4 regions of the Mesorhizobium sp. WSM4809 genome follow, and region 1 is predicted to be linked to each of the others. Evidence: predicted binding sites of a transcription regulator. Region 1 holds the regulator's gene; each other region holds the start of a gene.
The links. The regulator PhoB, encoded in region 1, activates phosphate uptake and scavenging genes when phosphate is short. The targets are predictions, from matches to a motif close to TGTCATNNANCTGTCAT.

Region 1 (5,880 bases):
CGGCGGCGACACCCGCGCAGACTTCGTCCTTCTTGATCCAGCCGGCGTCGATGACGACGTTGAGATTGTCCTTGGTGATGGCAACCGGGGTCAGGAACAGCGACTTGACGGTGTTGCCGCCCGGCGTCGTGAAGTCCTTGGCGCCGGCGATGTCGCTCGTCTTCTTGCCGTCGGCCAGTTGCGAGGCGATCTCGGCGGCATTCTTGCCGAGCTCCCGCGCGTCCTTCCACACCGACACGGTTTGCGTGCCGAGGGCGATGCGGTTCAGCGCGGCGTGGTCGCCGTCCTGACCCGAGACCGGCACGGTGCCGGCCAAGCCTTGAGCCGTCAGCGCCGCGACGACGCCACCGGCAGTGCCGTCATTGGCCGCGACCACCGCGTCGACCTTGTTGTCGTTGGCGGTCAGGAACTGCTCCATGTTCTTCTGGGCGTTGGCGGGCAGCCAGCCATCCGTGTAGGCTTCGCCGACATTCTTGATCTTGCCGCTGTCGATGGCTTCCTTGAGCACTTCCATCGAGCCCGAGAACAGGAAGTCGGCATTGGGATCGGCACCGGAGCCCTTGATGAAGACGTAGTTGCCTTCCGGCTTGACCTTGAACACTTCGCGGGCCTGCATGCGGCCGACTTCCTTGTTGTCGAAGGTCAGATAGAAGACGTCCTTGTTCTCGATCAGCCGGTCATAGCCGACGACCGGAATGCCTTCGTCCAGCGCCTTCTGCACGGCCGGGCCGATGGCCGAAGCGTCCTGCGCCAGGATGATCAGGGAATTAGCGCCCTGCGAGATCAGGCTTTCGACATCGGTAAGCTGCTTGCCGGGATTGGACTGCGCATCGGCGGAGATGTACTTGTCGCCAGCGGCCTCGATCGCCGTCTTCATGGCGGCTTCGTCGGTCTTCCAGCGTTCTTCCTGGAAGTTGGACCACGAAACGCCGACGACCTTGTCCTTCGCCTGCGCGACAGACGCGAGCGTCAGCGACATGGCGGCACCCGCCAGGATGGCGGCCGTGAATCTTTTCATATTATCCTCCCTGCGCCGCGTATGGCGCGACCAAACTGACCCGAGGGCCGGCACAGAGGCTCTATTTTTTCGAGCCTCGAAAAAATACTGGGCCAACGCCCGAACGCTGTCAACATCGATTCTGATGGATTTTGATGTCATTTCGAGTTTTTTTCGAGTCTCGGAATAAATAAATGACACGGCCTGCAGCTTCTGCCAGTATTTACCGGCGTCACCGACAGCGTTCCAGGGGCAGGAGGAACCGCGGCGACCGGGAGGATATGAAAGAACATGTCGGTCGGAATCCGCCACGACGATCTGCGCCGCCGCAACCGCGCCATGGTGATCGCGGCAGTGCGCCGCGCCGGACAGCCGTCGCGAACCGAGATCGCCGCGACCACAAGCCTCAGCCATTCGACCATCTCGGCGATTTCAGCGGACCTGATCGTCGAAGGCATCCTGACCGAAAGCAAGCCGAGCGAGGCCGGCTCACTCAAACGCGGCCGGCCGCAGGTCGGCCTCAGTCTCAATCCGGAAGCGGCCGCGGTAATGACCGTGGTGCTGTCGCTGAACTTCCTCTCCGTCGCCGTCATCGACTATGCCGGCCAGGTAATATCCGAGGAACAGCGCCGGCTGGACACGCTGACGATGTCGCGCGAGTCGCTGATCGGGGAATGCACGGCCATCGTGCGGCGCCGCCTGGCAGATCCCGACCTGGACGTGCGCAGCATCGCCCGCATCGCGCTGGCCATCCAGGGCATCACCGACACCCGTGCCCGCGCCATGCTGTGGTCGCCGATCACGCCGCACACCGACATCGCCTTCGCTGACATATTCGAAGACCAGTTCGGCATCCCTGCCATAATGGAGAACGACTGCAACATGATGGCGGTGGCGCTGCGCTGGCGCGACCCCGATCGTTACCGCGACGATTTCATCGCTATCCTTTTGTCGCACGGCATCGGCATGGGACTGGTGCTGAAGGGCGAATTGTTCACCGGCACCCATTCTTCGGGCGGCGAATTCGGCCACATGATCCATCGGCCGAACGGCGCGCTATGTCGCTGCGGACGGCGCGGCTGCGTCGAAGCCTATGCGGGCAATTACGCCATCTGGCGCAACGCCAGGCAGATGGGCGAGGATGCAGAACCCGTTGCCGATGTCAGCGACGCCGACATGCGCGCCCTGGCTGCCGCGGCCCGCGAAGGTGACGGACCCGAACGGGAAGCCTATCGCAAGGCCGGCGAAGCGCTCGGCTACGGCCTCGGCAGCCTGTTCGCGCTGATCGATCCGGCGCCGGTCGCCATGGTCGGTGTCAGCGCCGCCGCCTTCGACCTGATCGAGCCGGCATTGCGGCAAGCGATTGCCCAGACCGCCGGCGGCCAGCATTCCAAATCGATTTCCTTCGACACCGAGCCGAACGAACTGCCGCTGATCCGCGAGGGCTGCGCCATGCGGGCGCTGATCTTCGTCGATCAGGAGATTTTTGCGCCGGGCGTGCAGGCGAGATCCGGTTTCGGCGGCAAGAACGTGGCGTGAGTTCAAACGAGGGAGTTCAGTCCTCTCGGATGGCGTATCCGGCCCCACGGATCGTGCGGATGACATCAGGCATACGGCCATTGTTGACCGCCTTGCGCAGCCGGCCGACATGCACGTCGACCGTGCGCTCGTCGATGTAGATCGTCTCGCCCCAGACATTGTCGAGCAGCTGGCTGCGCGAGAACACGCGGCCTGGATGGCGCATCATGAATTCGAGCAGGCGGAATTCCGTCGGCCCAAGCCGGATCTCGCTCTTCTTGCGATAGACACGGTGCGACTCGCGATCGAGCACGATATCGCCGACCTTTAGCACGCTGGACAGCACTTCCGGCTTGGCCCGGCGCAGCAGCGCCTTGACCCTGGCCATGAACTCTGGCGTCGAGAAGGGCTTGACCAGATAGTCGTCGGCGCCGGTCGACAGGCCGCGCACGCGGTCGCTTTCCTCGCCTCGCGCGGTCAGCATGATGATCGGCAGCCGCTCGGTCTCGGGACGCATTCGCAGGCGCCGGCAGAGTTCGATGCCCGAAACCGCAGGCACCATCCAGTCGAGCACCAGAAGATCGGGAACGTTCTCCTGCAGCCGGATTTCGGCCTCATCGCCGCGCGTCACCACCTCGACCTGGTAACCTTCGGATTCAAGATTGTAGCGGAGCAGCACGCCTAGCGGCTCCTCATCCTCCACCACCATGATGCGTGGTGCGATCATCGGCTGGTCACCCCTGTTATGCCGCTGGCGCGGACATTGCCGTCTCGTCCTGCTTCGGACGATTGGCTGGCAGCTGCGTGCCGGTCAAAACATAGTAGGCATTTTCGGCGATGTTGGTCACGTGGTCGCCGATCCGCTCGAGGTTCTTGGCGCAAAACAACAGGTGCGTGCACGCCGTGATGTTGCGGGGATCTTCCATCATGTAGGTCAGCAGCTCGCGGAACACCGAGGTGTATTTGACGTCGATGCGTTCATCATTGTTTCTGAGCGTGGCAAGCGCTGCCGCGTCAGCGGCGGCATACTCGTCGACGACCCCCTGCACCTGGATCAGCACCAGCTGCGCCATCGCGTCGATCGAATGCGAAAGATCGTGCGGCGTGACGCTCAGCCCGACAGTGCCGACGCGCTTGGCGATGTTCTTGGCAAGGTCGCCGATGCGCTCGAGGTCGCCGGCCATGCGGATCGAACCGACCACCGCACGCAGATCGTTGGCCATTGGCTGGCGCTTGGCGATCAGCGTGATGGCGCGATCGTCCAGCTCGCGCTGGCGGGCATCCATGATGGCATCGTCGGAAACCACGCGCTGCGCCAGCGCATTGTCCGAATTGAGCAAAGCCTTGGTCGAGCCACTGACCATCGAGCGGGCGAGATCGCCCATGTCGCGGATCAGCTGGCTGATCTGCTCCAGATCCTCATCGAAAGATGCAACGGTATGTTCACCCATGATCTTCGTCCCTCATATGCCTGAGCTCAGCCGAACCGGCCGGTGATGTAGTCCTGGGTGCGTTTGTCGTCGGGGGTGGTGAACATCTTGTCGGTGGCGCCCTCCTCGACCAGATAGCCTAGATGGAACATCGCGGTGCGCTGCGACACGCGCGCTGCCTGCTGCATCGAATGGGTGACGATGACGATCGTATAGTTCTGGCGCAGTTCGTCGATCAGTTCCTCGACGCGAGCAGTGGCGATCGGATCGAGCGCCGAACACGGCTCGTCCATCAGGATCACCTCGGGCGACACGGCGATGGCGCGTGCAATGCACAGACGCTGCTGCTGGCCACCGGAAAGACCCGTGCCAGGTTCCTGCAAACGGTCCTTCACCTCGTTCCAGATTGCCGCCTTCTTCAGGCTCGACTCGACGATCTGATCCATGTCGGCCTTGCGCTTGGCCAATCCGTGGATGCGCGGGCCATAGGCGACGTTCTCGTAGATCGACTTGGGGAACGGATTGGGTTTCTGAAACACCATGCCGACGCGCGCCCTGAGTTCGACGACATCGATGTTCTTGTCGTAGATGTCTTCTTCGTCGAGCGTTATCTTGCCGGTTACCCGCGCGGAATCGATGGTGTCGTTCATGCGGTTGAGGCAACGCAGGAAGGTCGACTTGCCGCAGCCGGAGGGGCCGATCAGCGCCGTCACCTGATTCAGGCGGACGTCGAGATTGACATCGAACAGCGCCTGCTTCTCGCCATAGAACACGCCGACCTTGTCGCCGCGCATTTTGATCACTTCGTTCGACTTGGCGTTCATCTTATCGCCCACTGCGTTTTCAAGGGACTGTTCGGTCATGATGTTCATACCAAAATGCCTTTTTTCTACCAGCGCCGCTCGAACCGACGCCGAAGCACGATCGCGGTGATGTTCATGGCCATGAGGAAGACGAGCAGGATGATGATCGCGCCCGACATGCGCTCGACGAAGGCGCGTTCGGCCTCGTTCGCCCACATATAGATCTGCACCGGCAGCGCGGTGGCCGGATCGAAAGGCGTCGTCGGTGGATCGGCGACGAAGGCGACCATGCCGATTAGCAGCAGGGGCGCGGTTTCACCGAGCGCACGCGCTAGACCGATGATGGTGCCGGTGAGGATGCCGGGTGCGGCAAGCGGCAGGATGTGCTGGAACACCATCTGCATCTTGGAGGCGCCAAGACCGAGAGCCGCCGAGCGGATCGACGGCGGCACCGCGGCAAGTGCAGCGCGCGTCGCGATGATGATCGTCGGCAGCGTCATCAGTGTCAGCACCAGGCCGCCGACGAAAGCGGCGGAGCGCGGCATGCCCAGGAAATTGATGAACACCGCGAGGCCGAGCAAGCCGAAGACGATTGACGGCACCGCTGCCAGATTGTTGATGTTGACCTCGATAAGGTCGGTGAAACGGTTCTTCTTGGCGAACTCCTCCAGATAGATGGAGGCGGCGACGCCGATCGGTAGCGCCAGGAGCAACACGATTACCATCATATAAAACGAGCCGATGATCGCCACGCCCATGCCCGAGGTTTCCGGGCGGCTGGAGGCGCCGTAGGTGAACAGGCCGCTGTTGAAGTGCTCGGCCATCGCGCCCTCGGTCTTGAGCTTGTTCATCCAGGTGATCTGCTGGTCCGAGACCTTGCGTCGCGCTTCCTCGACACTGAGGTCGATCTGGCCCTTGAAAGCCGAGTCGAGATTGGCGGCGGCGAGGATGTTGACGTTGCGTGTCGTGCCGATCACGGACGGATCGGCGGCAACGATGTCGCGCAACTGGACGCGGGCGCCTTCCGACAGGAAGCCCTTGAGCTTCTGGATCATCGGCTTGTCATCAGGAGAGATGCCGAGCTTGGCCACAAGCGCGTTTTCGGCGAGCTTGGGATAATTTGCCTTGATCA
Region 2 (5,880 bases), on a different contig from region 1:
ACTTTGCCGAGGGTGCCGATCTCGGTGAAGAAGATGGCGGCACTGCCTGCCAGTGGGCCGGGGCCGAAAGCGCGGGTGAAGAACAGCGCCCAGATCAACATGTCGACTGAGCGCATGAAATCAAAGAAGCGCTTCAGGATCTGGCTGAGCAACCCGCTGGGCGTGATGTTGCGGGCGGCGAAGAAGGCAAGCGGAAAGGCGACGATGCCACCGAGCAGCGTGCCCAGAAAAGCCATGACAATGGTCTGTAGCAGCTTCGTCCAGACGTCGCCGTGCTGCCATTGGGCGTTGTTCCAGATGTTGTTGCCGGCCAGCGCGAGGTTCGAGGTGCCCGGCTTGAGTTCGGGCCCGGACACGATCAGCGAGATGACTTCGCCAGCGGACTTGCCGAAGAAGGGTGAGCGTGTGTCGAACACGAAATTTGCCCAGCCGAGGAAGCGTTTGCGGACTTTTACCCGGTCTACGGTGACGCGCACCTCGCCGACAAAGCCCATCTTGGCGACGATTTCATCGTCATGCACGGTCACCCAGTCCGGCACAGGGCCCGAGACTACCGGCTTGCCGCTGGTCAACGCCACCGGCACTGTTTGTCCATGAGCAACAATGGTCGCATAGGTCTTGTCGAACGTGACGGACTTTGCCTGGCCATCGATCCGCACGGTGAAGGAGCCGTCGGCATTCTTGATTACCCAATCCGGATTGGGATTCTCGCCCAGCGCCGAAAAACGCGGATATCTGGGCGTAATCTCCGGCTGGTCGAGCCGGAATTCCGGTTGCAGATCGTAGCTGACCCATTGCGTCAGGAAGAGCGGCAGCCGTTCCCAATGCGATTCGCGCAAAACCTGCGGCAGGCTGAAGAACCATAAGGCATAGACGAGATAGAGGAGCGTGCCGACGAACAGGAGCAACGGGCCGAAGCGCTTGTAGGCCGGACGCCGGAACACGTGCGGGTAGCGTTCCTCGATCGCTTTGATTTCATCGACGGTCATGGCCATGGTCAGGTGGCGCTCATCAAAAAGGCCTGTTCGCCGACCAATTTGCGGCGCAGCCAGGCGGAGAACTGGTCGATGATGAAGATGGTCGTGAACAGCAGCAGCACCAGCGCCAGCGTCTTGGCGCCGAAGCCGCGCGAGATGGAGAGCTTCAGCTCCTCGCCGATGCCGCCGCCGCCGACGGCGCCGATGATCGTCGATGCCCGAACATTGATCTCGATCCGCAGCAGCGTGTAAGACATGAAATTGGGCAGCACCTGCGGCAGGTCGGCGAAGCGCACCCGCTCGAACCAGTTGGCGCCGACCGCCGTCAAGCCTTCCTCGGCGCGCATGTCGATGTTCTCGTTGATCTCGTAGAACAGCTTGCCGAGTGCGCCGATCGAATGCAGGCCGATGGCGAGGATGGCCGCGATGGGACCGGTCGAGACGATTGCGGCGAAGAGGCCGGCAATGACGATTTCGGGAAAGGCGCGCAGCAATTCCATGAGGCGCTTGACGATGAGCCGCAGCACCGGGTGCGGCGTCAGATTGCGCGCCGCGATGAACGAGAAGGGCACGGCGAAGACAAAGCCGATAAAGGTCGAGACCAGCGCCACATTCACCGTGGTCAGCATCAGCTCGAAATATTCGGGGATGTAGAGCCCGCCCCAGATATAGACCCGGCCGAGCGGAAAGTTGAATTCCTGGGTACCGGTGTCGTGCGGCGAGGCGATGTCGAACAGCGCGCGCCAGACGTCGTTCCAGTCCTTGGGAACCAGCCAGCTCAGGAAATCCAGAATGTGCGGCAGGCGGTCAAAGAAGTGCCCGGCATTGGCTTCGTCGGCAAACCACATGCTGGAAAACATCGCAACAAGCAGCAAGCCAATGCCGAGTGCTGTATAGAGCCGGCGCAGAGACGTCTGGCTTCGCCAGGCATCGGCCATCTGGTGGGTGGGGGCTGTCACTGAAATGGTCATGATCGGAGATGCAAAAAGGGCGGTACTTTGAACGCACCGCCCTTTCCGATTTCGCCGTTAGCCGCCGATGGCTGCCTTACGGGCTTCAACGATGACGTTGTAGAAGTCCGCCTTCACCGGGACGTAGCCGGTAAAGTCGCCGCCTTCGACGCCTTCGAAGCAAGCCTTGTCCTTGGTCGGCAAGGCGGTGAAGAAGGCGGCCAGCTTGGCGGTCATCTCGTCGCCGAGCGCGGTGCGCACGACCAGCGGGCCGTTCGGGATCAGACCCGAGCGCCAGACTTCGACCAAGTCGTTGGGGTCGACGGCGCCCTTGGCGACTACCTTGTGGAAGGAGCCGGAGGTGAAGCCGTTCTTGAAGTCGCCGACGCCCGAGGAATCGTCTACCGCCACGTCGACCTTGCCGTCGCGCACGGCGAGGATGTTGTTCTCATGGCCACCGTTGAACTGGGTCGAGGCGAAGAACGTCTCGTTCGAAGCGCCGGTGTCCTTCGGAATCTGGGTCAGCGGGATCAGATAGCCGGAGGTCGAATCCGGATCGGCATAGCCGAGTTTCTTGCCTTTGGCCGACTTGATGTCGGTGATGCCGGAGGACTTCAGTGCCAGGCCGATCGAATAATAGCCGGTGGCGCCGTCGGTCTGCTGGGTGGTGAGGATCGGGGTGACCGCCTTAGGGTCCTTGAGAACGACGCTGGCATAGCCGGAAGCGCCGAGTTCGGCGAAGTCGAGCGTGCCGCCGAGCAGACCCTGGATGACGCCGTCATAGTCGGCGGCGGGGAACAGCGAGACCTTTTCGAAGCCGAATTCGGCCTTCAGATGATCGGCGAGGCACTGGTAGTTGCGCAGGCGGTCGGTTTCGTTTTCACCGCCGAGAATGCCGACGCGAAATTCCTTCATGTCGGCGGAATGGGCCATGCTGGTCGCCATGGCGAGCACCGAAACGGCGCCAAAAACCATCTTCCTGAACATCTGTTATCTCTCCTGTAGGTTCCGGCCCCGCGCCGGCAGCGTTATCGATTTTGACAGGTGCCCTTGACGTGGGCTGGCGATCCCAACCGCTCTCAATACCCTGGGAATGCGGGCTCGAGCGGTCCGGCGGATGCGGCGATCTTTCGGCTGAAGGCAACGCTGGTCGAGGTGATGGCCTCGGAGATTTCCTGGCCATTGCTGTCGGCGCCATAGACGAGACGCACGGCCTCGCGGTTGAGTTCTTCCGGCGGGCCGTCGAAGACGACCTTGCCGGCGGCCATGCCGATGATGCGGTTGCAGTAGGTGCGAGCGGTATCCAGCGTGTGCAGATTGGTGACGACGGTGATGCCCTCACGCAAATTGATGTCCTGCAGCGAATCCATCACCACCTTGGCGTTGAGCGGGTCGAGCGAGGCGATCGGCTCGTCGGCGAGGATCACCTTGGGCTGTTGCATCATGGCGCGGGCAATGGCGACGCGCTGCTGCTGGCCGCCCGACAAGGTGCCGGCGGGCTGCAGCGCGGTGCGGGCGATATCGAGCCGCTCGAGCGCGGCGACGGCTTCAGCGCACTCGGCGCGGGAAAACATACCGAGAAGGTTGGACATGGTCGAACGGTGGTTCAGCTTGCCGAGCAGCACATTGGTCAGCACGTCGAGGCGCGGCACCAGGTTGAACTGCTGGAAGATCATGGCGCAGTCGCGCTGCCAGCGCCGCAGCGGCGAGCCGCGCAGTTGCGAGACCTCGGCGCCGTCAAAAAAAATCGACCCCTGGCTGGGATCGATGAGACGGTTGATCATGCGAAGGAGGGTCGATTTGCCGGCGCCCGAACGGCCGATGACGCCAACCATCTGACCCTGCGGGATCGCGATGTTGATGTCGCTGACGGCAGTGTTCTTGCCAAATCGTCGGCTGACACCGCGGATTTCGAGCGTGGCAGAGGTTGCTGGCATGGGGCAGGTTCCAGTCCGGACCATTGATCGTCAGGCTCTCGCCTAACGCAGCCACATGAACCTGCCGTGTCGCGGTGATGTCAGTTTTGTTACGCTCCACAGGCCGGAGTCTAGGGTCGGCCCAGGACTAGCAGTCGAAGGTGATGTGGAACGCGGGCCCGGCAAGCTGGTGCCGGTGGCAAGACGGCACCACTTGATGCGCACATACTCGTCCGTCGCTTGGCAACGGCGAGGCCGCCCCTTCAAGCGTTCCAGACAAAGGCAGTCATAGTGTCGATGCTGGTGTCGAGAGGCATGTCATGCGGATAGTAGGGGCCGGGGCGGTTTGTGATAATGCCCCGCTGCCCCGCGTCAGTGACCGCCCATTCCTGGACGTCGCTATCCGCCATATTTCTCTAGGAACGTCTCGGCCTCAAGCTCCCGGAAATCATCCAACGCGGCGCGCAGCCTTGCATGGTCCCAGTCCCACCAGGCGAGCGCCTGGTAGCGTTCGGCCGTGCGGCGATCGAAGCGTTCGCGGATCGGCTTTGCCGGCACGCCGCCGACAATGGTATAGGGCGCGACATCTTTCGAGACCACCGCACCCGCGCCGACCGCCGCGCCATCGCCGACGGTGACGCCAGGCAGGATGGTCGAGCCATGGCCGAGCCAGGTGTCGTGGCCGATGGTGACACGTTTGGCGCGGCGTTGGGCGAAGAATTCTGTCTCGTGCTCGGCATCGTCCCAGTAGTCCGAGGCGCGATAGGTGAAGTGATGCAGCGTCGGCCGCCAGGTCGGGTGGTTGGTGGCGTTGATGCGAACGCTGGCCGCGATGTTGGCGAACTTGCCGATCGTCGCGCACCAGACGGAGCAGTCCTGCATCATGTAGGAATAGTCGCCAAGTTCGCTTTCCGAGACCCGGCTGCGGTCGGCGATCTCGGTCCAGCGGCCGAGCGTCGAATTCTGTACGTCCGCCGTCGGGTGGATCAGCGGCGTCTCGGACAATTTCCTGCTCATGCGGCGATTTTTCCGGACGCGAAAGCGGTGACGTCGATGGTGCGGTCGGCAACCGCCTCGCGCACGTCGTGGTCGTGGAAGATGCCGAGCAGGGCGACATCAGCCGCCTTCTTGGCGGCGATGAGTTCGATCACGACATCGCGGTTCCTGGCGTCGAGCGAAGCGGTCGGTTCGTCGAGCAGCAGGATCGGATGCTCGGTGATGAAGCCGCGCGCGATGTTAACGCGCTGCTGCTCGCCGCCGGAAAAGGTCGCAGGCGGCAAAGCCCAGAGTTTCTCCGGCAGGTTGAGCTGTGCCAGCAAGGCGCGCGCCTTGCCGCGGGCAATCTCGCGATCCTCGCCGCGCTCGACCAGCGGTTCGGCGACGACATCGAGCGCCGAAACGCGCGGCACGGTGCGCAGGAACTGGCTGACATAGCCGATCGTTTGCCGGCGCACCGCAAGCACGGTGCGAGGGCTGGCGGTGGCCAGGTCGATCAGCCCGTCATCATGCGTGACGATGATCTGGCCTTCGTCGACGGCGTAGTTGCCGTAGAGCATCTTCAGGATCGAGCTCTTGCCGGCACCGGACGGGCCGCCGAGCACGGTGCATTCGCCGGCCCTGATCGAGAACGAGACACCGGCGACAACAGGCAGTTTGATGCCGTCGCGCAGATGCATGGTGAAGCTCTTGGCGACGTCGGAGACAACAAGCGGGGTTGCCATTAGAAGGCCCTCCAATTGGCATCCGTTTGCGGGCCAGTACCCCCCTCTGCCTTGCCAGGCATCTCCCCCTCAAGGGGGGAGATTGGCAGCGGCACTGTCGCTGCTTTTTTCCGACGGTGGGGAGTGGCGAAGCCGAGGACGACATCCAATCTCCCCCCTTGAGGGGGAGATGGCCGGCAGGCCAGAGGGGGGTGTCTTGGCGCCATCGTCAAACCTGCAGAATCGAGGAAACAAGCAATTGCGTGTAAGGCGCGCGCGGGTCGTCGAGCACGCGGTCGGTGAGACCGCTTTCGACGACGCGGCCGTCCTTCATCAC
Region 3 (5,880 bases), on a different contig from region 1:
CCTGACGGTCGCCGCCAACATGTTCCTCGGCGAGGAGAATTCACGCTTCGGCATCCTGCAGCAGCGCGCCATGGTCAGGCAGGCGCAGACGATCATCGACGACCTCGGCTTCGACCTGCCGGCGCATGTCACGCTTGGCGACCTGACCATCGGCCAGCAGCAGTTGATAGCCGCCGCCCGCGCCACCGTGCGCGGCACCAAATTCCTGATCTTCGACGAGCCGACCGCCTACCTCACCCGCAAGGAGGCCGACCAGCTTTTCACCCTGATCCGTCGGCTGAAGGGCGAAGGCGTGACGATCATCTACATCAGCCACCGCATGGAGGAAGTGTTCGAGCTCGCCGACCGCGTTTCCGTGCTGCGCGACGGCACGCTGGTCGGCACCCGCAACATCGCCGAGACCAACGATGCCGAACTGGTCAAGATGATGATCAACCGCTCGATCGAGCAGGTCTACCACAAGGAGCATTTCACGCCGGGCGCCGCCCTCATCGAGGCGAGGAACCTGTCCGGCAAGGGCTTCGAAAATGTCTCGATGACGGTCCGCGCCGGCGAGATCGTCGGACTCTATGGCCTGATCGGTGCCGGACGCAGCGAGTTCGTCACCACGCTTTACGGCCGCCACCGCAAATCCGCCGGCCAGATCCTCTGGGAAGGCAAGGAGGTGCAGGTCAATTCCGAGCATGACGCGATCAAGCTCGGCATGGCGCTGGCGCCGGAAAGCCGCCGCGACCAGGGCCTCTGCCTCAATCTGCCAGTCGGCTTCAACCTGAACCTGCCGATCTACAAGCGTATCTCGAACAATCTGCTGATTTCGAGCACGCAGGAGAAGACGCAAGCCGATCGCCAGATCGCCGATCTGCGCATCAAGACACCGACGCGCGGCGCGCTGGCATCCAGCCTGTCGGGCGGCAACCAGCAGAAGATCGTCATCGGCAAATGGCTGGCGCACGGCGCCAAGCTGTTCATCTTCGACGAACCGACGGTCGGCGTCGATGTCGGCACCAAGGCCGAGATCTACCGCCTGTTCAGCGCACTTTTGTCAAAGGGCGCCGGCATCATCCTGATCTCGTCCTATCTGCCGGAAGTCTATGAACTCGCCGACACGCTGCATGTGTTCCGGCGCGGCAAACTGGTGGCGACGCACGGTTTTCACGCCGCCAGCCACGAGGATATTCTCACTCAGGCGCTCGCCGAGAAACAAGAAAAGCTGGGAGGACAGATATGAGCACCGAGGCGATCGCCGTCGAAAAACCGAAGCGCAACTACAACGTCCTGTTTGGGCTGACGCTTTTGGCGCTGCTGGTTCTGCTCTGGATTCTTCTCTCCGTGGCGACGACGAGCTTCGCCTCCGCCAACAACATGGCCAATCTCTTGCGCCAGGGCTCGATGATCGCCATCATGGCGGTCGGCCAGACCTTCGTCATCATCACCGGCGGCATCGACCTGTCGGTCGGCGCCGTGGTCGGTTTCGCCACGGTGGTCGTGGCCATGATGATCAATGCCGGCTTCCCCATCTGGCTCGCCATTCTGGTGACGCTGCTGGTCGGCGTCGCCATCGGCATGTTCCACGGCTTCGGCATCGTCAAGATGGGCCTGCCACCCTTCATCATCACGCTGGCAACGCTGACCTCGCTGCGCGGCATCGGCCTTTTGATGACCAACGGCAATTCGATCAACATCAACAGCGACACCTTCACCGCCTTCTCGCGCAATTCCTTCATCGGCATCCCCAACCTGTTCTGGATGGTGATCCTGGTCGGCATTCCAGCCTATATCTTCCTGCACCACAGCCGCTGGGGCCGATACCTGTTTTCGGTCGGCTCCAACGCCGAGGCTTCGCGTCTGTCCGGCGTCAATGTCCAGCGCACCATCTACATGGCCTACACGCTGTCGGGCCTGTGCGCCGCCTTTGTCGGCGTGCTGCTGGCCGCCCGCATCGGCATCGGCAACCCGACGCAGGCCGAGGGCTGGGAGCTGCAGGCGATCGCGTCTTCCGTCATCGGCGGCACCTCGCTGTTCGGCGCGGTCGGCTCGGTGCATGGGCCGCTGCTCGGCGCCTTCATCCTGGCCACCATCAACAACGGCGCCAACCTGCTCAACGTCAACTCGTTCTGGCAGCGCATCATCACCGGCGCGCTGATCATCATCATCGTCTACTTCGACGGCCTGCGCCGCCGCGGCAAGTAGCGATCCCGCAATCAACCGCCGGCCCGCCACACCAACGGGCCGGCGATTTCATGACTGGATTAGCGCATGAAAGCCGTCCTCTGCCGTTCGCCCGGCGATCTTGTCCTTGAAGACCGGCCCGCACCAGAGGCACCGCCTCCCGGCTGGGCGCTGGTGGCGGTCAGCCATGTCGGCATCTGCGGCACCGACTACCACATTTTCGAGGGCAAGCACCCGTTCCTCGCCTATCCCCGCATCATGGGCCATGAGGTGTCGGGAACGATCGTCGAGACCGGCGACGGCGTCGATCTTGCCGTTGGTGAGCCCGTGGTGATCAACCCCTATCTTTCCTGCGGCAAGTGCATCGCCTGCCGGCACGGCAAGCCCAATTGCTGCGTCAGGATCGAGGTGCTGGGCGTGCATCGCGACGGCGCCATGTGCGAACGGATCCTGGTGCCGGCGCAAAATCTCTATCCGGCCAACGGCCTGTCGCTGGCCGACGCCGCCGCAGTCGAGTTCCTGGCCATCGGAGCGCATGCCGTGCGGCGCGCCCGCGCCGACCCCGGCGCCCGCACGCTGGTCATCGGCGCCGGCCCGATCGGGCTCGGCACCGCCATCTTCGCCCGCATCGCCGAACTCGACGTGACGCTGCTCGACATGAGCAGTGAAAGGCTCGCCTTCGCCGCAAATGAGCTTGGTTTCCAGACCCTCGACGGCTCGCGCGGCGCGGTGCCCGATCTGGTCAGGCAAGCGACATCAGGCGAAGGCTTCGATGTGGTCTTCGACGCCACCGGCAACACCCAGTCGGTGCAGTCGGCCTTTGCCCATGTCGCGCATGGCGGCACCTTGGTGCTGGTCTCTGTTGTCAAGGACGACATCAGCTTTTCCGATCCGGAATTCCACAAGCGCGAGATGACGCTGATCGGCAGCCGCAACGCCTTGCGCGCCGACTTCGATCACGTCGCCGCCTCGATCCGCAACGGCGCCGTTCCCCTGGCCAAGCTCGTTACACACCGCACCACACTCGCCGGCACGCCGCGCGATCTGGCTCGTTGGGCACATGAGAAATCGGGCCTGATCAAGGCTGTGATCGAGGTCGGATCATAACATGGCAGACGGCGAAGCCGGTCCGAATTGACGACGCCCGCGCAGGTCGACCCCCACTCCGTCTCGGCTTCGCCGAGCCACCTCTCCCCCGATCGACGGGGGAGAGGAATGGCGCGAGCTTAGCAAGGCGGGCTCCTTCCTCTCCCTCCGGAGGGGGGGAGAGGTGGCTCGGCGAAGCCGAGACGGAGTGGGGAAGGCGGTCCTCAAACGCCAAGTCGCTGAAAAATAAGCGCGACCGAGCTGTCCACTCCCTACAGCGCCGACAGCTTCAGCTCCACCCGTTCGGCCGGAAAGCGCGACTCGGAAAACTGGATCGGCTGGCCGTCCGGCGTGACGTTGACGGCAACCGTGACCAGCACGATGGCGCCCGGCTGCAGGTCGAGGTCGGCAAGGTCCGCCGCATCGGCATGGCGCGCCGACAGCACGGTCGATTGCCTGAGATAGTCGTCTATGCCGAACCGCGCCAGCGATGCGGTGATCGAGCCTGTTTCCGCCATCGCGGCATCGATGCCGGCAAAGCGCCGGGCCTCGAACCAGCCGGCAGCGCGCGACACCGGCCGTCCGTCGGCTTCGCCGCGCGTTTCCAGCCGCATCACATCGGCTCCCTTGGGAAGACCCAGTCCCTCGGCGACCCGCTGGCTGGCCGGCTCGACCGACGAGGCGAGCAGGACGATGTGCCGTTCCGTCGTCTGCCCTTGCAGCCCTGTCGAAAAGCGTGTGCGCGCCCCGATCGGATAGGACAGCCGCTTGCGCGGCAGCACGAAGGTGCCGCGCCCCTGCTCGGCCCGCAGCACGCCTTCCCTTACAAGGGCTGATATGGCGTTGCGCACCGTGTGACGGTTGACGCCATAGCGTTCTGCCAGCGCCACCTCCGGCGGCAGCGCTGCATTCTCCGTGAAATCGCCGATGGCGATCGCATACAGGATCTTGTCGGCGATCTGCCGCCACAGCGAAACGCCACTGCGCCGCTCGATGCCGTCCGCTGACAGCTGCCCGACCTTCATTGCCCCCCACCTTCCAGCGCCCAGTCTTCTATCGCTGTCATCCACCCGTCATGGACACGCGCTAGATAATAGGTATAATTTGTATAGTTGTCTATATCAATAGACAAATTTAGCCACGAGGACGATAGCTTATGCGAGGACAGGAAGCCCGCGACCAGGCCGAGCGCAAGGCCGCCATGGCAACCCTTGCGCAATCCAGCGGCGATGACATCGTACGGCTCTGGAATGAGGCCGGACTGCCTTCGGACGCCGAGTTGCTGCGCGGCCCCGAAACCGGCCTTGTCACCCTGCGCGGCCGCATCGGCGGCGGCGGCGCCGCTTTCAATGTCGGCGAGGCGACCGTTACCCGCGCCACCGTCCGGCTGCCCTCCGGTCAGGTCGGCCATTGCTATGCGCTTGGCCGCGACAAGCAGAAGGCGAAGCTGGCGGCCATCGCCGACGCGCTGTGGCAGGACCCTGCCCGCCGCAATGAGGTCGAGACCGGGCTGATAGCGCCCCTGCGGTCGGCTCTGACCGCAGCGCATGAAAAACGCCGCGCCGAGACGGCGGCAACGAAGGTGGATTTCTTCACCATGGTTCGCGGAGAAGACTGATGGACATTGCAGCGCAATCGATCGAGGGCGGCTTCGCCGATCCGGTCTTCAATGCCCAGACGGTGTTCCGAGCGGTCATGAACGCAATGGCGCGGCCAGGCAGCGTGCAGCCGCTGCCTGCCTTCGCCCGCCCGCCGGCGCCGCTCTCGGCGACCGCCGGCGCCATCGCACTGGCGCTGTGCGATAACGACACCCCGCTCTGGCTCGACCAGGCCCTGCAAGCTTCCACCGCCATCAGATCCTGGCTTGGTTTCCATACTGGTGCGCCCTTGGCCAACACACCGGCCGATGCGCATTTCGCCTTCATCGCGGCCCCGGCCGAGATGATGTCGCTTGATGGTTTTTCGCAGGGCACGCAGGACTATCCCGACCGTTCGACCACGTTGATCCTGCAAGTCGGCGATCTCGTCTCCGGCACGCCGCTGTTGCTCGAAGGTCCCGGCATCGAAACCAGCGCCACGATCGCGCCGGCACAGATGCCGCGCCATTTCGTCGAGCAGTGGAAACAGAACATCAAGCGCTTTCCGCGTGGCGTCGACATCATCCTCGTCACATCAGGCGGCATTGCCTGCCTGCCGCGCACGACGCGCATCAAGACGATGGAGGCGTAAGATGTATGTCGCGGTAAAAGGTGGCGAAGCCGCAATCGCCAACGCCCACAGCCTGCTTGCCGACCGCCGGCGCGGCGACCGTTCGGTGCCGGCGCTTCGCCTCGACCAGATCGTCGAGCAGCTGGCGCTCGGCGTCGACCGGGTGATGAGCGAAGGCTCGCTCTACGATCGGGAGCTGGCCGCCCTAGCCATCGTCCAGGCGCGCGGCGACATGATCGAGGCGATCTTCCTGGTGCGCGCCTATCGCACCACGCTGCCACGCTTCGGCTACTCCAAGCCCATCGACACCGCCACCATGCTGGTCGAGCGACGTGTGTCGGCGACCTACAAGGATCTGCCCGGCGGCCAATTGCTCGGGCCCACCTTCGACTACACGCACAGACTGCTCGATCCCGA
Region 4 (5,880 bases), on a different contig from region 1:
CTTCGAAAGGGACAAGGCTTGGACCTTGCCCGCCGCCCGGATTCATTAGACCAACATTTTGGCGGTAGAATCGTCAGGTTTCGCAAAGCTGTCGGCGATCTCATCAATGGGACTGGAGCGTGGTCCCGAAAAGTGGGAAACGGTTTCGGAAAGATTATGCTCAACAAGGAAACGATTATGGAACCAATCTGGGCCGTCGGCCTGATGACCGGCACGGTGCTGGACGGCAACATCGACGTCGCGCTGATCAAGACCGACGGCGAACGTATCGAGGATTTCGGCACCTATCGGCTGATGCCCTATCCTCCGTCGATCCGCTCCCTGCTGGAAGAGACGCTGACGGAGGCGCGGGCGTGGAACTTTGACGGGCCGGAGCCGGCGATCTTCCGCACCGCGGAGGAAGCCCTGACGCGTGCCCAGTCAGCAGCCGTCAAGGAATTGGTCGAAGGCTATGGCATGACGATGGCCGATATCGGCGTCGTCGGTTTTCACGGCCAGACCGTTCTGCATCGCGCGCCGCAGGTTGGACGGCTGGGCCAGACAAGGCAACTCGGCGATGGTGAGCTGATGCATGCCATATTGGGTACCAAGGTCGCTTACGATTTCCGCTCGGCCGACATGCGCGCCGGGGGGCAAGGCGCGCCGCTGGCCGCGGTCTATCACACGGCGTTGATGCGCGGCGCCGGCGCCAATGGCGAGGTGGCCGTACTCAATCTCGGCGGCGTCGCCAACATCACCTGGTGGGATGGCGCCGACAATGTCGTTGCCTTCGACACCGGCCCCGCCAACGCGCCGCTGAACGATTTCATCAAGTCGAAGGGGCTCGGCGAGATGGACCGCGACGGCGCGCTCGGCGGTGCGGGCAAGGTGGACGAGGCGCGGCTGGCCAAGCTGCTGCAGCACCCCTATCTCACCAAGCCCTATCCCAAATCGCTGGACCGTTTCGACTTCGGCGCCGCCATGGCGGACGGGCTGGATGCGGAGGATGGCGCGGCACTGCTGACCGCCTTTACCGCTGGAGCCGTCGGCAAGGCACTCGACCTCTTACCAAGCCGTCCGAAAAAACTGGTGGTCAGCGGCGGCGGCCGCCACAACCCGACCATGATGGCGATGCTGACCAGCCGTGCCGGCGTCGAAGTGGTGCAGGCCGAGAGCCTCGGCTGGAGCGGCGACGCGGTCGAGGCGGAGTGTTTTGCGTTCCTCGCGGTGCGCGTGCTGCGCGGCCTGCCGATCAGCTTTCCGAGCACGACCGGCGCACCGCGGCCGATGCAGGGCGGAAAACTCGCCGGTTAGAGCCTCTTCCATCCCGGAACGGGATGGGATGACCTTTCCCGCCCGGCCGACTTTCAGGCGATGCGGCTTTTTGCTCAGGTTTTGCAGTCGAAAGGTCTTCGGAATAGTCGAAAAGCTTTTCCGCCGGGACCCACTGTCATCCAACCGTTAAGAAGAATTAATACAAGACAACAGCGATCTTGTTTTCAGCTGACGCCTCATTTCGCAGGCGTATGGCCATCGATGCGCGCCTGCATAGCGGCGGCAGTATAGTTGGGATTCAATTTATGTTGTCAGCAGGTTTAGCCTTATTGCGCGGTGCACGGCCGACGGTTTCGGGGGCGGCAGCTGCGCTCGCCCTTGCAATCATCGGGGCCATGATCGGATCCGCTGCGCGGGCTGAGCCCATTCGCGGTGCGGGGTCGACACTGGCCGCGCCGATCATCGGCAAGTGGGCAACGACATACAAGGCTGCACGCGCCGACGGCGGCGACTTCTTCACGCTGGACTGGACCGTCGATTATGAACCGGTCGGATCCCTTGCCGGCCTGATGCGGCTTGCGCAGCCCGAACTGGATTTCGCCGCCACGGATGTTCCCGTGCAGGCTGATGATCTCGCCAGGAACGGCCAGCAGCAATTTCCGATCGTCATGGGCGGGATCGCGGTGGTCGCCAATCTCGATGGCCTGCCGGAGCAAGGTCTGCACCTCTCCGGCCCGGTGATCGCCGACATCTATCTGGGCAAGATAAAGTCCTGGTCCGATCCTGCGATAAGGGTGCTCAATCCCGACATAGCCCTTCCCGATCTCGCCATCAGCGTCATCCACCGGCAGGACGGTTCGGGCTCAACCTATGTCTTCACCGAGTTTCTGTCATCGACAAGCGAAGACTGGAAGACGAAGCTTGGAGCCGACACTCTGATCGACTGGCCGCTCGGGACAGGCGCGGAAGGTACGCAAGCGCTTCTTCGTGCCGTGGCTGCGAGCAAGGGGGCGATTGCCTACGCCGAATACGGCCAGGTTCTTCGCGCCGGCCTTCCCTTCGCAGCGGTCCAGAACAAATCCGGCAAGTTCGTCAAACCGGACCCGCAGGGCGTGCAAGCAGCGGCCACCTCCGTCGCCTGGGGGGAAACGACCGACTTCTTCGCCTCCCTCACCAATCGCAGCGGAGATGGTGCGTACCCGATCAGCACGGCGGTGTTCGCCGTTGTCCAGGTCGCGGGGCGTTCGGAACATCGCTATCGCCGCGTGCATGATCTTTTCCGGCTCGCCTTCGCGCAAGGTGCCGGCGACGCCACCGCACTCGGCTATGTGCCGCTGCCGAAAGCGCTCATTGGCCAGATCGAACAGTATTGGGCAAGGCAATTGCCGGTCGCAAACTGACCCGAACGAAGCTGCCTTGCGCAGCAACTGAACTTCATACCGCGTCGTCGTGGCGACTTGTTGGGGACTGCCTGAAATGGACATAGATATCTTCAAGGACATCCTCGTGCCGGTGATCGGCGGCTTGGGCATCTTCATGCTCGGTCTGGATTTCATGGCAAACGGCATCCAGGCGCTGTCGGTCAACCGGATGCGCGACTTTCTCGCCAAGGCAGCCGGTACGCCGGTCAAAGGCGTGCTGGCGGGAACGCTGATCACGGGCGTCATCCAGTCGTCGACGGCGATGAGCGTCATGGTCGTCGGGCTGGTCAATGCCGGTGTCATCGCCCTGCGGCCGGCGATCAGCGTGATCATGGGCGCCAACATCGGCACCACGCTCGGCAACGGGCTCATCGCCCTGCCGCTCGGTCCGCTCGGATTGATCCTGGCCGGCGTGTTCTCGCTGGTCTACTGCTTCGCCAAAAGCGAAAAGGTGAAGAACATAGCGCTCGCCTGCATGGGTTTCGCTCTGATCTTCTACGGCCTCAATTTGATGACCGGCGGCCTGCGTCCGCTTCGCAACCTGCCGGAAGTCATGGCGCTGCTGCAGACGCTGACGGCCGACTCCTACCTCAACCTTTTCAAATGCGTGTTCATCGCCGCCGGCGTGACCGCGATGATCCACTCGTCCTCGGCGACGATCGGCATCGTCATGGGCCTTGGCGCGGCGGGCATTCTCGACTGGACAACCGCCGTCGCCTTCTCGCTCGGCGCCGATCTCGGCACCACGATCACATCCTGGATGGCTTCCCTCAACCTTTCGAAGAACGCCAAGCGGACCGCCTATGCGCACATCTCGTTCAACATCATCGGGGTGTGCATCACCATCCCTCTGTTCTTCGTCTCCATCCAGGTGCTGGAATGGGCCATGCAGTTCTTCGGCGGCGATCCGGCCGTTCCGGTGATTGTCGACGGCAAGGAGACCTTCCCCTTGGTGCCGGTCGCGGTCGGCCTCTACTCGACCTTCTTCAACGTCTTCAACACAGTGCTGCTGTTCCCGTTCATCGGCGTGTTCGAGCGGGTGCTATCGCGTGTCGGCCACACGGATGCCGACGACGCGGAGGATTTCTCGACGCCGAAATTCCTCGACCGCAAACTGGCCAGCGATTTTGCCAAGGCCATTCCTGCCGTGCAGCAAGAGACGGCCCGCCATCTGGAGGCCGGCGCCATGTTCCTCGACATCGCACGCTCTTCCAAGAAGGCGCCGTCGGATCCGGGCGAGCACTATCTGGCGACCGACATCCTCAGCCGCGATATCCGCGCCTACACCGCCGCGCTGATGAAGGAGGATCTGCCTTACGAACAGCTCGATCTGATCGCCAGCCTGATCGAGGAAGCCGACTTCACGGCCGCCCTGACGGAATCGATGCATCAGGTGGCGCGCCGCGTCAGGCGCGAGAAGTTCAGCAACCCGGCGCAAGCCATCGTCGACGTCGCGCTGAACAAGCTCGATATCTCACTGCGCGAGATCTTGCCGACTTATGGCATCTCCCATCCGCAGATGCCGGCCGGCCATGTAAATCTGCCCGGGGTCGAGGAACTGCGTGCCCGCACGCTGGCGCTCGGACCGAATGCCGGTGCCGCCGAACGCGGCACGATCCTGGCCCTGCTCGGGTCGATCGAGCGTGCGGAAATCCTGATCCATCGCATCGATGCCGAGCGCAGATCCGTAAACCGCCAAAGCGTGCTTGCCCGTGCGTCGGCACGCAAGGAAACCAGAGCAAGCCCGATGGGAGACCCAGGCCTGGTTCCGGCCGAGTAGCGGTCCGCCGGACCATAACCACCTTCGTTCGGATTGCGGGTCAGGCAGGAAGACAGTCCATCCCGGTTCCGCCGGGACGGATCAGGCCAACGCCAGCCTCTTCTGTAAAAAGATGCGGCTGCGGCCGATAGGGAAATCGGCGAGCGTTCCAAAGGGTTCGTAACCCTGACGCTGGTAGACCTTGGCGGCATTCGGATTGAAGGTGTCGATCCAGGCATTCCGGCAACCGCGTGCCATGGCTTCCTGTTCGGCCGCATCCAGCATCTTGCCGGCCATGTGCTGGCCGCGCAGCCGCTCATCGACCCAGAGCCATTGCACGTAGAGCCAGCCCCAGGCGGTGTAACCGGAAATGCCGGCGACGACCGCGCCATCCTCGTCGCGCACAAACACGGCAAGCGCCTTCCTTTCGGATGCGCCGACATCGCCGTCGTTGAACGCCGTCAGCCGTTCACCGAGAAAGGCGAGTTCTTCCGGCAAGGGATTTGCCGTCGTTTCAAGCGTCGTGTTCATCGCTTTTCCGAGATGGTTGCGTGTCGGCGTCGCCGCCATTGCGAAACTCTGATGCGGCAATGCCGTAGCGCTTGAGCTTGTCATAAAAGGTCTTGCGCGGTACGCCGAGCGCATCGATGGCGCTGCGCACCTCGCCACCATGGTCGCGCAGCGCGTCGCGGATGAGCTGTGCTTCGTATTGGCCGACCCGTTCGGGCAATGCTGCCGTAGGCTCCGGCGAATGCGCGGAGACCGCCCTCCTCCCATCTTCCGGACCGAGGCCGAGCGCAACACGGTCGGCAAAATGGGCAAGCTCGCGGACATTGCCTGGCCAGTCATGCGACTGGAGATGATCGCTGACCGCAGCGTTCACCTTGGCGACGGGCCGGCCGAACCGTTCTGCCGCCTTGCCGAGGAAATGCCCAAACAGCATCGGGATATCGCCGCGACGCTCGCGCAGCGGCGGGATGCGCAGCGTCACCACGTTAAGGCGAAAATACAGATCCTCGCGAAAATCACCGCGCTGGTCCGACCGCCCCAGATCGACCTTGGTCGCGGCGACGACCCTGAGATCGATGCGCCTGATGTCGTTCGAGCCAAGTGGAGTGAGGCTGCGCGTTTCGAGCACGCGCAGCAGCTTGACCTGGAGCGCCGGCGGCATGGATTCGATCTCGTCGAGAAACAGCGTGCCGCCGCTGGAATGCTCGATGCTGCCGATCCGCCGCCGCTGCGCGCCGGTGAACGCGCCCGCCTCATGGCCAAACAACTCGCTCTCGATGACCGTCTCCGGCAGCGCACCGCAATTCAGTGCCACGAAGGGTTTTGCGCGCCGTCGCCCCCATCTGTGCAGGAGGTCCGCCACCACTTCCTTGCCGGTTCCCGTTTCTCCCTCGACCAGCACATCGACGTTCATGTCGGCAATCTGGCGCAAGGTCT

Region 2: the regulator PhoB is predicted to act here: its motif matches at 3,942-3,958, upstream of phnC (phosphonate ABC transporter ATP-binding protein).
Region 3: the regulator PhoB is predicted to act here: its motif matches at 4,316-4,332, upstream of phnF (phosphonate metabolism transcriptional regulator PhnF).
Region 4: the regulator PhoB is predicted to act here: its motif matches at 1,428-1,444, upstream of pstS (phosphate ABC transporter substrate-binding protein PstS).

The regions. Positions count from the first base shown of each region.
Region 1 is NZ_JBVVQW010000010.1:66,996-72,875, reverse strand. It holds gene xylF (D-xylose ABC transporter substrate-binding protein) at 1-1,018, opposite strand, end outside; gene AC0L24_RS22875 (ROK family protein) at 1,289-2,536, shown strand; gene phoB (phosphate regulon transcriptional regulator PhoB) at 2,553-3,242, opposite strand; gene phoU (phosphate signaling complex protein PhoU) at 3,259-3,966, opposite strand; gene pstB (phosphate ABC transporter ATP-binding protein PstB) at 3,993-4,817, opposite strand; gene pstA (phosphate ABC transporter permease PstA) at 4,835-5,880, opposite strand, start outside.
Region 2 is NZ_JBVVQW010000002.1:693,018-698,897, reverse strand. It holds gene phnE (phosphonate ABC transporter, permease protein PhnE) at 1-995, opposite strand, end outside; gene phnE (phosphonate ABC transporter, permease protein PhnE) at 998-1,948, opposite strand; gene phnD (phosphonate ABC transporter substrate-binding protein) at 2,006-2,914, opposite strand; gene phnC (phosphonate ABC transporter ATP-binding protein) at 3,007-3,864, opposite strand; gene AC0L24_RS07800 (DapH/DapD/GlmU-related protein) at 4,243-4,860, opposite strand; gene phnL (phosphonate C-P lyase system protein PhnL) at 4,857-5,564, opposite strand; gene phnK (phosphonate C-P lyase system protein PhnK) at 5,773-5,880, opposite strand, start outside.
Region 3 is NZ_JBVVQW010000002.1:684,611-690,490, forward strand. It holds gene AC0L24_RS07745 (sugar ABC transporter ATP-binding protein) at 1-1,228, shown strand, start outside; gene AC0L24_RS07750 (ABC transporter permease) at 1,225-2,190, shown strand; gene AC0L24_RS07755 (zinc-binding alcohol dehydrogenase family protein) at 2,257-3,276, shown strand; gene phnF (phosphonate metabolism transcriptional regulator PhnF) at 3,528-4,280, opposite strand; gene phnG (phosphonate C-P lyase system protein PhnG) at 4,412-4,873, shown strand; gene phnH (phosphonate C-P lyase system protein PhnH) at 4,873-5,484, shown strand; gene AC0L24_RS07775 (carbon-phosphorus lyase complex subunit) at 5,486-5,880, shown strand, end outside.
Region 4 is NZ_JBVVQW010000001.1:323,199-329,078, reverse strand. It holds gene AC0L24_RS01410 (anhydro-N-acetylmuramic acid kinase) at 178-1,293, shown strand; gene pstS (phosphate ABC transporter substrate-binding protein PstS) at 1,650-2,654, shown strand; gene AC0L24_RS01400 (Na/Pi cotransporter family protein) at 2,731-4,455, shown strand; gene AC0L24_RS01395 (GNAT family N-acetyltransferase) at 4,537-4,965, opposite strand; gene AC0L24_RS01390 (sigma-54-dependent transcriptional regulator) at 4,949-5,880, opposite strand, start outside.